3 regions of the Halomonas sp. M1 genome follow, and region 2 is predicted to be linked to each of the others. Evidence: predicted binding sites of a transcription regulator. Region 2 holds the regulator's gene; each other region holds the start of a gene.
The links. Region 2 encodes LexA, which represses DNA repair genes until DNA is damaged. Its sites were predicted from a motif close to TACTGTNTANNTANACAGTA; they were not measured.

Region 1: P8S54_RS15060 (S24 family peptidase) is a predicted target of LexA. The motif match lies at 1,728-1,747, and genes of this name have one in related genera.
Region 3: recN (DNA repair protein RecN) is a predicted target of LexA. The motif match lies at 2,374-2,393, and genes of this name have one in related genera.

The regions. Positions count from the first base shown of each region.
Region 1 is NZ_CP121119.1:3,279,102-3,283,295, reverse strand. Features, by position in the region: gene P8S54_RS15075 (heme ABC transporter permease) at 1-194, opposite strand, end outside; gene ccmB (heme exporter protein CcmB) at 209-907, opposite strand; gene ccmA (cytochrome c biogenesis heme-transporting ATPase CcmA) at 956-1,576, opposite strand; gene P8S54_RS15060 (S24 family peptidase) at 1,846-2,247, shown strand; gene P8S54_RS15055 (YigZ family protein) at 2,284-2,901, shown strand; gene P8S54_RS15050 (sodium ion-translocating decarboxylase subunit beta) at 3,022-4,194, opposite strand, start outside.
Region 2 is NZ_CP121119.1:267,431-271,624, reverse strand. Features, by position in the region: gene P8S54_RS01235 (L,D-transpeptidase) at 1-449, opposite strand, end outside; gene P8S54_RS01230 (TetR/AcrR family transcriptional regulator) at 427-1,104, opposite strand; gene lexA (transcriptional repressor LexA) at 1,376-2,056, shown strand; gene P8S54_RS01220 (energy-coupling factor ABC transporter permease) at 2,090-2,761, opposite strand; gene purU (formyltetrahydrofolate deformylase) at 2,780-3,634, opposite strand; gene P8S54_RS01210 (ribonuclease J) at 3,975-4,194, shown strand, end outside.
Region 3 is NZ_CP121119.1:2,809,861-2,814,054, reverse strand. Features, by position in the region: gene dnaK (molecular chaperone DnaK) at 1-1,463, opposite strand, end outside; gene grpE (nucleotide exchange factor GrpE) at 1,609-2,238, opposite strand; gene recN (DNA repair protein RecN) at 2,441-4,114, shown strand; gene P8S54_RS12990 (LysR family transcriptional regulator ArgP) at 4,157-4,194, opposite strand, start outside.

The sequences.
Region 1 (4,194 bases), 740 kb from region 2:
AACGCAGCTGGCACATGGACATAAATAATCCGGAAACTATTGCCCTGTTGATAGTCCGCAGGAGCAAAAGCAAGTCCCCATACCGTGCCGGTTATCAACAGCAGCGCTGCAAGCGCCCAAAACCAAGGCTGCAGCTTAGCGCTAATTGCGTAAAACCACTTGGGTGATCTCAGTTTATTAATAAAGGCCCACATGGAATTTCCGTCCTTTAGCCGTTGATACTGATACGTAACGATGCAGCAATCGCCCAAGGTGAAAGCATTAAAGCCATCGCAAGTAACGCCCCTAAGATGGCCAAGTGCGCCGTTACCCCATCGCCCATAATCGCAGCCTGTACGGCGCCTGCACCAAAAATAAGTATTGGAATATAAAGCGGCAGTACCAGCAGTGAAAGCAGTACCCCTCCCCGTGCCAAACCTACCGTTAGTGCAGCGCCAATCGCACCAATTAAACTCAAGCTAGCCGTACCAAGCGCCAGTGAAAGTGCTAAAACCAAATAGCTACCAGCTGGGAGTGCCAACATAATGCCCAACACTGGCGCCATTAGTGCAAGTGGCAGGCCAGTAAGTAGCCAGTGTACAGCTACTTTTGCTAGCCCTAACGCTGCCAGAGGTTGCGGCGCTAGAAGAAGTTGCTCCAGGCTGCCATCCTCGTAATCACTGCGAAATAGGCTATCTAAAGAGAGCAGCGCTGCTAACAGTGCGGCTACCCACAATAGCCCAGGCGCGATAACCGCTAACAGCTGAGGGTCTGGTGAAATACCAATGGGAAAAAGGGTAATCACCAAGGCAAAAAACACTAGTGGGTTCAGCACCTCCCCTCGCCGCCTAAGCATCAGCGTTAGATCACGCCTGAGTGTGGCATTGAGCGCAACAATTAGCCCCCCTTTGGGGTCGTGCATAGGCATTACCGGGGCACTGACGGTGGCATTTGTACTGGGCAACGCTATCTCCTTTTACCCCAACTGTACTCTTCGAAGTACGGGTGAAGCGGTTAACTCGTGATGCGTGGTAACCAGTACACACCCTCCTGCTTTGGCGTGCGCAACTAACTGCGTCTCAAGCGCTGCCACACCGTCACGATCAATCGCCGTAAATGGCTCATCCAGCACCCAAAGAGCTCTAGGGGTAAGCGTTAACCTTGCCAGCGCAATCCGCCGCTGCTGGCCCGCAGAAAGCTGCCCTGCCGGCACGTCTTCAAAGCCTCTCAGCCCCACCTTAGCCAAGGCCTCTTCACGCTGCTCTTCAGAGCCTTGCTCACCGCTAAGCGCCTGATACCAAGTAAGGTTTTCTAAGGGAGTCAGACCCGACTTAACCCCCGGGGCGTGTCCTAAATAGAGCAAATTGGCGAGAAAATGTTCACGGGTTTCACGCATTAATGCGCCATTCCAGTAAAGCTCGCCATGATAATCGCTCAGTTGGCCCGAGAGAATTTTCAACAGCGTTGTTTTACCGCTGCCATTAGGGCCTTCAATGCGCACGATCTCACCCCGTTGGATATCAAGATCGAGCCCTTCAAATAGCCAACGGTCATCGCGTTCACAGGCCAATTGTCGGGCTTGTAGGCACAGGCTCAAAGGTCTCTCCAGCCATATTGAATTCGGTCGAACTCTACACGGAAAGGCACTTTCTCGCCAGTCGCACTCTGCGGCCTGGGGTCGCAGCATGATGCATATCAATAGGAGGACAAAAAACAAGCGCCCGTAATAAGTGAAAACGCACCACTGGAACTGTATGCAAAAACAGGTTTATACTGCATATACTGTATGAAAAAACACCCCATAAAAACACAGCACTCAATACAACCAAACGCCTAAGGAACGGGCGCTGCATTGGAGAAACTACAATGACGATGTCGATGCCAGCACCACGGCCTATCCAGGGCGCCCCCCTTCAGCCAGCAACGCTTACCACTACCACCGCGCGGCGGCGTAACGCTGCACACATTACACGACGCAACACCTACGCACTCAAAGTACGCGGCGACCGCATGCGTGACAGCAACTTATTCGATGGCGATGTTATTATTATTCGCCGCTATCAGCATGATACCCAGCAGGAAACAGCGGTTGTGACTATTAACCAGCGTGAAGTCGCGTTAAAACAGCTCTCGATCAGTCGCCTGGGCGTGCATTTATTGCCTGAAGACGCAGCAACACCTGCAGTATTCCTGCATAATTGTGATATTCAAGTTTTAGGCATGGTGATGGGCATTGAGCATCACGACTCACCATCACGGCATCATTAAGGCTAATTCAAGCCTCACGACTCCCAGGAGTAATGAGTGCGATATCGCATCCCTGACTTACCCCCCTACCAGTGGCACACAGCCGTTATAGAGGTAGAGAAAAGCCAATTTCTCACCTGGGTGTGCCATGCCCCGAACAAAGAAGCTTTTGATGCGCTGCTGCATGCAGCCAAAGCCGCTCACCCTAACGCAAGCCACCACTGCAGCGCTTTTATTGCAGGACCACCAGGAGAGCAAACACATATTGGCTTTTCAGATGACGGCGAACCTGGCGGCACCGCCGGAAGACCTATGTATCAAGCGTTATTAGGCAGTGAGCTGGGTGAAATCGGCTGTGTGGTGATTCGCTATTTTGGCGGCACAAAACTCGGCACCGGTGGGCTTGCCCGCGCTTATGCCCAAGCAGTCAATTCAGGGCTTGAAACGCTACCACTGCGAGAAGTTGTTGAACGGGATAACTATCAGCTAAACGTTGGCTTTGCCCACGAAGCAGTGACGCGGGCATGGTGCGATGAGCAGCACATCCCGATTCAATATGTCGATTACGATGGTAACGGGGTGCGCTTGACCATTGGCTGGCCGCGGGACGTAGTGCTGGATCTAGCAGCGCTCGAGAACCGCCTCAAAATGACGCTCAATATCCAGAAGGCCTAGCCTACGCGTTAAATAGATAGCGTTAATAAAACTCACAAAACAAAAAAACGCGACTTAAGCGAGCACTTGCTCGATAAGCCGCGTTAACGGGCTATGCGTATTTTTACATTTTGACTGCGTTTAACTCAGGTACTTGATCATCACCCCGGCGGCCACCGCTGAGCCAATCACACCAGCCACATTGGGCCCCATCGCATGCATCAGCAGGAAGTTATGCGGGTTCGACTCCAAGCCAACTTTATTGGCAACCCGAGCAGCCATCGGTACCGCTGACACGCCCGCAGCACCAATCAACGGGTTGATCGGCATCTTACTCATCACGTTCATCAATTTCGCCATGAGAACCCCAGCCGCGGTACCAATAGCGAAGGCCACAATGCCCAGCGCCATAATGCCAAGCGTTTCTACTGCCAGGAAAGAATCGGCCATCAAGCGCGACCCTACTGCCAAGCCCAGCACAATAGTGACAATGTTAATTAGAGCGTTTTGAGCCGTATCCGTCAGGCGCTCTACCACACCGCACTCGCGCATTAAATTACCGAAGCAGAACATCCCCAACAGCGGTGCAGCGTCCGGCAAAAAGAGCGCTACCAGCATCAGCAGGGCCAGCGGGAAGATAATCTTCTCAAGCTTGGACACCGGGCGCAGCTGAGTCATCGCAATCTCACGCTCTTTCTTCGTCGTCAGCAGCCGCATAATCGGCGGTTGGATCATCGGCACTAACGCCATATAGGCATAGGCAGCCACGGCAATAGCACCCAACAACTCTGGCGCTAATACGCTCGATACATAAATAGACGTTGGGCCGTCAGCTCCACCGATGATACCAATAGCCGCCGCTTGCTCGATGGAGAAATCCATCCAGCCCATGGCCGACATACCGACGGCACCAAAGACTGTGGCAAAAATACCGAACTGCGCAGCAGCGCCCAAAAATAGCGTACGCGGATTGGCCAGCAGCGGGCCAAAATCGGTCATCGCCCCAACACCCATAAAGATGATCAGCGGCGCGATTCCAGAGGCAATAGCGATGTTATAGAAGGTGTAAAGCATGCCGTCGCCATAACCAACGTTCATGGCAACATCTCTTGCAGCACGCAGCTGATCCGGTGCGGCAGCGTCGTCAGCAATCGTCTTTAATGTCTCCCGCCATGCTTCTACGCCGCCCAACGGATCAAGCGTTGCGCCCAGCGCCGATGCTATCTGATGCAAGACAGCTGGTTGCGCGACCTCCATTGCTTGATCAAGGGCCGAAATAGCCAACCCTGCCTCTGGAATGTTGGCAAGAATGCC
Region 2 (4,194 bases):
AACCGAATACAGCCATGGGAGGCCGGCACACCCATAGGTTGGTCCGGCGGCGTACCGTGCAAATAGATATAGCGCCGCTGTGAATCTACATGCCCGCCGCGATTTTTACCCGTCTCCAAACCACACAGCCAAAGAATGCGTGTCAATATCCAATCACGTGAGGAGTAGGTTGCTGCTAGCTCGGCAGAGTACACTTCACGGGTCCATCGGCGACCGCGAAACACTGCGTTTTCTGGCAAGCCATCCCCAATCGCTGCGCGCACGTAGTGCCAGCCTTGGGGCGTTCGGCCACTACCCTCCTGCTGACCAACGCCCGCCTCCCCTGTAGAAACCGAGCACTCATGGCTCAGCACTCGCCCCTGCCAACAGCGCAGCTGCTGCTTCTGCGTGTCTATCTCTAGCCAGTTATCGTCTAAAGGCGGTAGCTCAGCTAATGTGGGCGTTCTCATAGTGTCCTTCTTCTAGCACAGGGGGTAACGGTGCATGCATCGCAGCCACTACCACTGGGCGTAAACGTCTTACTAGGTCTCTAACAGTGACTTGCTCGTTGTAGTCTTTCGCGGCGATATCGCGCAGCGCGTCAAGACCCGATAAGGTAAAGATCACTGTACCTAACATGAAGTGTAGCCGCCAAAAGCGCTCTGCGTCCGGCAAGTCAGGGGTTGCTTGGCGTACCAGTTCAGTGAAGCGGGTAAATACATCACCATACTCCTGCTGGATATAGCGGCGCAGATGCCCCTGAGCTTGGCTATAGGCTAAGCCTAGCAAACGCATGAATACCTTTAGGCTATTGCGCTCTGCAGGCACTGCCAGCACCGTTGACGCCATGGTTTCAAGCAATACTTCCAAGGGTATAGGCTCGCTTTCATAGCGTGCCTCCAGCTCATCCAGCGCGGTATGAAAACGCTGTGAAAAAGGCTCCAAATAGCGTGCAAAAACGGCTTGGATAAGCGCTTTTTTAGAGCCAAAGTGGTAGTTGACCGCCGCTAGGTTAACCCGCGCCTTGCTTGTGATATTGCGCAGCGAGGTTTCGGCAAAACCGCGCTCTGCAAATAGCACCTCTGCGGTATCTAAAATACGCGTTACCGTATCAGACTGCGCCATCGCGCCCTCCAGAAAACAGGTGTTTAAAACATCGCAAAATACTATGCCATTAATTCGCTAGTCTCAATCCTTTATATCAAGACAACTGCCAGCTACCTGTCACTATTTTTCTAAACAATTCAAACGCTCGTGCCGTTTAGCACCTACATCAGCAAGCCCTACATCAAGATACAGGCCAGCCATGTACTGGACAGAGGAACATACTGTATACTTAAACACATACTGATTAGCCGACATGTAGCTACTGTCTTTTCATTTTTTGGAGTTTGGTATGTCGCGTCCACTCACAGCACGTCAGCAGCACGTATTTGATTTTATCGTTAAAACAATGGGTGAATTCGGCTACCCCCCGACACGCGCTGAAATTGCCAAAGCACTGGGATTCCGCTCCCCCAACGCGGCAGAAGAGCATCTTCGCGCGCTAGAGCGCAAAGGGGCCATTCGGATTATCCGCAATACATCACGGGGCATCCGCCTGCCTAACCAGGATGCTTCAGAACTGACTGAGGCTGCTTCAGCAACCCCCTCTACCCCCCATGTGGACACCCAGTTCATTGGGCTACCGGTCATTGGAGAGGTCGCAGCTGGCAGCCCCATCCTGGCAGCCGAGCACATTGACCGCTACTGCCCACTCCCCGCAGAGTATTTCACGCCAAAAGCGGACTACCTGCTGCGAGTGCGTGGGTTATCGATGAAAGACGTGGGTATCCTTGAAGGCGATTTATTGGCAGTGCATCGCACTGACCGAGTTCGCGATGGGCAAATTGTCGTTGCTCGCTTGGAAGATGAAGTCACCGTTAAACGCTTTAGGCGCCAAGGTCACCAGGTGACTCTAGTGGCTGAGAACGCCGACTTCGCACCCATTGAAATTGACCTACGCACTCAGCAACTGGACATTGAAGGTGTCGGCGTTGGGGTTATACGGGGTGGCAATGGCCAGGCATTAGGCTAATAGCCGCCTATCACCCTACCACCACTGGCGCGCTTATTGAGAATCGATATAGCGGTGGTCATTGAACGTGGCCACCCAGCTAGGGTGGTAGACCAATAAGATGCTTAACAGCATGCCCGTTAGAAACGCTTCAGAGGGCATTAAAAGCGGCAGAAACCGAGCATACTCCTGAGCAAGATAAACAGCCTCAGGATCGGTCCCTGCCGCTACAATCAGCAGTACGGCGGTCAATCCAGCGCCCAACGTAGCTAAGGCTGCCCCGAAAAAACCACAGGCAAACATAAATACCATCAAGTTATCGGGCAACCGTCGGTCAACCAGACGCCAAACCACGCCAATGATAAACGCGGGCACGATTCCCGTTACCAAAACGTTAGCTCCCCAAAGCACCCAGTCATTACGTCCTATCACCACCATCGCTATATTAATCATTGCGTTACTTAGAAGCGCCAGGGGGATCCTAAATACCAAGGTCATTAGCACGGTAAAAACAAGATGTAGCGTAAGCCAGTCCACCGCTTGGGCACGCAACTGCCACATCAGCATGACCGCTAGCGTAGCTGCCAACCAGCGATGCTGAAGCGCTACATCACTAATCAGAACTTGCCACGGGCGCTGCCATGCCACCCAAGCCAATACACCAAACGCTATTAACCAGGTAAGCACCAGCGCCCAGGGTGCAAGAACACTTTGTGCAAATGACATGGCAGCCCCTAACAACAGTTAACTGAACACAACCGTTTTATTTCCGTGGATTAGCACGCGGTCTTCAAGGTGCCAACGTAACCCTCGCGCCAATACGGCTTTCTCAACGTCCCGGCCAAATCGCACAAGATCGGTGGGTGTATGACAGTGGCTAACGCGATGGATATCCTGCTCGATAATAGGTCCGGCATCCAGCTCTTCGGTGACATAGTGACAGGTAGCCCCTATGAGTTTCACGCCTCGCTCGTAAGCTTGGTGATACGGTTTTGCGCCAGCAAAAGAGGGCAAAAAGCTGTGATGTATATTAATCACGCGCCCGGCATACCGCTCGCATAGCGCGGGGGGCAAGATTTGCATATAGCGTGCTAACACGACGCAATCAGCGCGGGCGCTATCAATTTGTGCCTGCACCTTCTCAAACGAGGCCTGCTTATTTGCTGCGTCAACCGGCACATGGTGGTAAGGAATGCCGTACCACTCGGTTAGCGAACGCATATCTTCGTGGTTGGAAATCACACCCACGATGTCGCAGTCTAGCTCACCGGCCTGCCAGCGATATAGCAAGTCCACCAAGCAGTGAGACTCCCGCGACACCATTAATACAACGCGGCGCCGCTTTTGGGTATCCATTAACGACCACTGCATATTGAACGCTTCTGCCACGGGTTCAAAAGCGTTACGCAGCGCCTCTGCCGACATTCCTAGTGAATCGGCTAAAATTTCATAGCGCATAAAAAACCGGCCTGTTTCAAGGTCGGAATGCTGACTTGCTTCAGTAATTGAGCCCCCCTGCTCGGCAATAAAACTGGAAACACGCGCCACAATGCCCACTTGGTCAGGGCAAGAAACAACGAGACGATAATAGTGCGACATAGATAGCTACTCTTAATAGGTACTTTTAACAGGTGCTTTGATAGGTGCTTTTTTTAATAGGCAGTTTTGATCGGCACACTTAACTTATTTCAATGGCACGCTTAGGGTTAGTTTTCTGATGTTAAAAGCAACACATCAGTCTCCCTAGTGTACCGGAAGCCCTCTGGCTAAGCACCGGGGAGAAGCCACGGTGATTGTTAGCCGCCCCTGCCTTCCCGTATAGTTAAGGTCTTACTTTTTAGGCTTTTCGTGACTAATGCATCCAACACGCGCTCTACTTCGTCCCCGTCGTCGCCCACCACTGCGCCTGCTTCCGCTGGGCGGGTGCGGTGAAATTGGAATGAATCTGACGCTGTATGGATACGACGATCAATGGATCGCCGTCGACTGCGGCATGATGATTCGTCAAGATTTACCCAATGCCCCCTTACAAGTACCCAACACAGACACCCTGGATACCTTAGGCATTAAGCCCCAGGCGCTCTTTATTACCCATGGGCATGAAGATCACATCGGCGCCGTTGCGTGGCTATGGCCGAAGTGGAACTGCCCGATTTATG
Region 3 (4,194 bases), 1.2 Mb from region 2:
GCTGACACGTTCAGAATACCGTTGGCATCCAGGTCGAAGGCTACTTCAATTTGCGGCACGCCGCGCGGTGCTGGCGGAATGTCGGCGAGATCAAAACGACCCAGCGACTTATTCTGCGACACTTGCTTACGCTCACCCTGAACGACGTGAATCGTCACGGCCGTTTGGTTGTCATCCGCCGTAGAGAAGGTTTGTGTCTTCTTGGTCGGAATCGTAGTGTTCTTGTCGATGAGCGCAGTCATCACGCCACCCATGGTTTCAATACCCAGGGTCAGCGGGGTAACGTCCAGCAGCAATACGTCTTTAACGTCACCGCCCAGTACGCCACCCTGAATCGCAGCACCTACGGCAACCGCTTCGTCAGCGTTGACGTCTTTGCGCGCTTCTTTACCGAAGAAATCAGCGGCTTTCTTCTGCACCATCGGCATGCGGGTCTGACCACCGACCAGAATCACTTCGTCGATTTCAGATGCAGAGAGGCCAGCATCTTTCAGCGCCATTTTGCACGGCTCAAGCGAGCGTTGTACCAGCTCTTCAACCAGTGACTCCAGCTTGGCGCGCGTCACCTTCACATTAAGGTGTTTCGGGCCTGTGTTATCCGCCGTGATGTAGGGCAGGTTAACATCCGTTTGCTGGGCGCTGGAAAGCTCAATTTTGGCTTTCTCGGCGGCTTCTTTCAGACGCTGCATGGCGAGGTTGTCGCCGGACAGGTCAATGCCGCTGTCTGTCTTGAACTGGTCAACTAAGTAGTTAATCAGCGCCAGATCGAAATCTTCACCGCCCAAGAAGGTGTCACCGTTCGTGGCTAACACTTCAAACTGGGTTTCGCCATCAACGTCAGCGACTTCGATGATCGAAATATCAAACGTACCGCCACCCAGGTCGTATACCGCGATGGTTTTATCACCGCGCGACTTGTCCATGCCGTAGGCCAGTGCAGCAGCGGTTGGCTCGTTGATGATGCGCTTAACGTCCAAACCAGCAATACGGCCAGCGTCTTTCGTCGCTTGGCGCTGGCTGTCGTTGAAGTAGGCCGGCACGGTGATAACCGCTTCGGTCACTTCTTCGCCGAGATAGTCTTCGGCGGTTTTCTTCATTTTCTTCAGCACTTCCGCGCTTACCTGCGGCGGTGCCATTTTCTTGCCTTTTACTTCTACCCACGCGTCGCCGTTATCTGCTTCAGCGATTTTGTACGGCACCATTTTGATGTCTTTTTGTACAACGTCGTCTTTGAAGCGACGGCCAATCAGGCGCTTGATGGCGTAAAGCGTGTTTTCAGGGTTAGTCACGGCTTGGCGTTTCGCCGCCTGACCTACCAGCGTTTCACCGTCGTCGGTGTAGGCAATGATGGAAGGCGTGGTACGACCGCCTTCGGCGTTTTCGATTACTTTAGCGCTGTCACCATCAAGCACGGCCACACAAGAGTTGGTGGTGCCCAGGTCGATACCAATAATGCGTCCCATAGCAAAAACCTCGAATTCGTTTGTTACAAAACTGAAAAGTTCGTTTTTTAAAACAGTGTGCGGGCTTATCCCGCGGGGTTGACCCTTATTTGGGGGCCGCTAGCAGCATTTCAAGGGCTTTTTTGTGCTTAGCGGCAACCTTTTCTTACTTAGCTTTTTGGCTAACCACCACCATGGCCGGACGCACTAAGCGTCCGTTGAGCAGATAACCCTTCTGCATCACGTCCATAACGGTATTTGGCTCAAGCTCGGGATTGGGCACCATGGTCATCGCTTCATGCACCTGCGGGTCGAAGGGTTCACCCTGGGGGTCAATACTCTCAACGCCAAACTTGTTGAGCACGCCCAGCTGCATTGTCAGGGTCATCGAGACACCCTCACGGTGAACATCCGACGCGCCGTCTTGCATGCTTTCGAGCGCTTTTTCGAGGCTGTCCACAACGGGCAGCAATTCTTTCACAAACTTCTCAAGGGCAAACTTGCGGGCTTTTTCGGCTTCTTGCTCGGCCCGGCGGCGTACGTTCTGGGCTTCGGCCGCAGCGCGTAGGGCCTGGTCTTTAGCTTCTGCCAAACTTAATTCCAGCTCTTCTACTTGAGCAGCCAGCACGTCGGCTTCTGGGCTGCCTTCATCGCCTTGAAGCGGGATCTCATCATTAATCAGACCTTCGAGCTCGTCTTCAATCAGACGCTCTTCAGCGGATTGCTCGGTGACTTCCGCTTCTTGCTCACGGCGGGCCAGCTCATCATCCATGGGGGTTTGCGGTTCTTTAGCCATGCCTTGCTCCTAAAAATATGCAGTGGTGCCCCAAAGCGGCACACCAGAGTTAAGTAGGGAGTATTAACCACGTATGCAGCCTATATGGGGGCCATAAAAGCCATCTCAAGAGCAGCATTGAAGTGAGTTATCGACTACTGTATAAAACAACAATCATTGGATAAGTATCCAGCTTCTGTGCCGCACCGCCTCAGGAGGCCTTATGCTCACTCAGCTTGCCATCCAGGACTACGCTATTGTTGACCGTCTGGAACTCGATTTAACCCGTGGCATGACCGCCATTACCGGGGAAACCGGGGCGGGTAAATCGATTCTACTGGGCGCCCTTGGCCTCTGTTTGGGTGAGCGTGCCGATGCTGGCAGCGTGCGCCACGGCTGCGAACGCACCGACCTTTCTGCCCGTTTTGATATTCAGCACCTGCCTGCCGCCGTGGAGTGGTTAACCGCCCGAGAACTACCCACAGAAGAGTGCTTACTGCGCCGGGTAGTCACTGCCAGCGGGCGCTCTAAAGCATGGATTAACGGCCATCCCGCCACGATTGCCGATCTAAAATCTCTGGGTGAGCAGTTGATCCAAATTCATGGGCAGCACGCGCATCAAGCACTTATGCGTGAAGAGACTCACCTTGCGCTGCTGGATGATTATGCGGGGCTGCGCGAAAGCAGCCAGCAACTCGCAGACACATTTCGCGAATGGCGAAGTGCTAGGCGACGGCTGAAAAAGCTCAGCGAAGAAGGCAGCGAAGTGGAAGCCAAGCGCCAGCTGCTGCGCTATCAAGTAGAAGAACTCGACCAGCTTGGTTTGGCAGAGGGTGAGCTTAAAACGTTAGAAGAAGAGCAGCACACCCTGGCCCACGCGGAAGAGACCCTGCGAGAAACTCAGTTTGCCGCCGACTGTTGCGCCAGCGACGAAGGGGGTGCGCTCTCTTTGCTGAATCAAGCTTACGCTCATTTAAGCGCCCTTCCGGGGAGCGATAAGGGCACACTCGCCAATACCTTGGCCATGCTGAGCGATGCCCGCATTCAGGTTGAAGAAGCCTCTAGCGAGCTTAGCCGATTGGCAAGTACCACTGAGCTAGACCCAGAGCGCTTGGCCTGGGTGGAAGAGCGCATGGGGGATGTTCACCGCATCGCCCGCAAGCATCACGTCGCTCCAGAAGAGATTTGTGCGCTGCACGCCCAGCTGAGCCACGAGGTCGCCCAGTTAGAAAGTAGCGATAACGACCTGGAGTCGTTAAGCACTTTGGTGGCTGAGTGCCGGGAGCGCTACCGTAGCGATGCCAAAAAACTCAGTGAGGCGCGGCAGAAAGCCGCCGTGCGCCTGGGGAAAGAGGTGCAGCAGCAGCTGGCCTTCCTAGCCATGGGCAAGGCCCGCTTTGAGGTCGATGTTACGCCCCGTGATACTCCCACCCCGGAAGGGCTGGATCACATTCAGTTCCTGATTAGCGCAAACCCAGGCCAGCCCGCAAGACCCCTTACCAAAGTGGCGTCGGGGGGGGAGCTTTCGCGTATCAGCCTCGCAATTCAGGTCGTGGCAGCGGCTCACTCTACTATTCCTAGCCTGGTGTTTGATGAGGTGGATGTGGGTATTTCAGGGGCAACAGCAGAAATTGTCGGCCAACTGCTACGTAAGCTGGGGGAAAATGGCCAAGTGATGACCGTGACCCACCTCCCCCAGGTGGCCGCTCAGGCGCATCAGCATCTACATATCGAAAAACGCGCCAAGCGGGATACTACGCTGACCCACATGGCGCTGCTAGATGAACGCGGGCGAATTAGTGAGCTGGCTCGCATGCTGGGGGGCGTGACGCTCTCCGACCAAACACTGGCCCACGCCCGTGAAATGCTCCACGCCAGCCAGCGCCTGCCGCATTAAGGGCTAACCACTGCAGCGCCACCCGCTTGGCGCTGCAAGCCCTTACAACATCCGACTCGCCTGCTCCATCACTGTGCGCC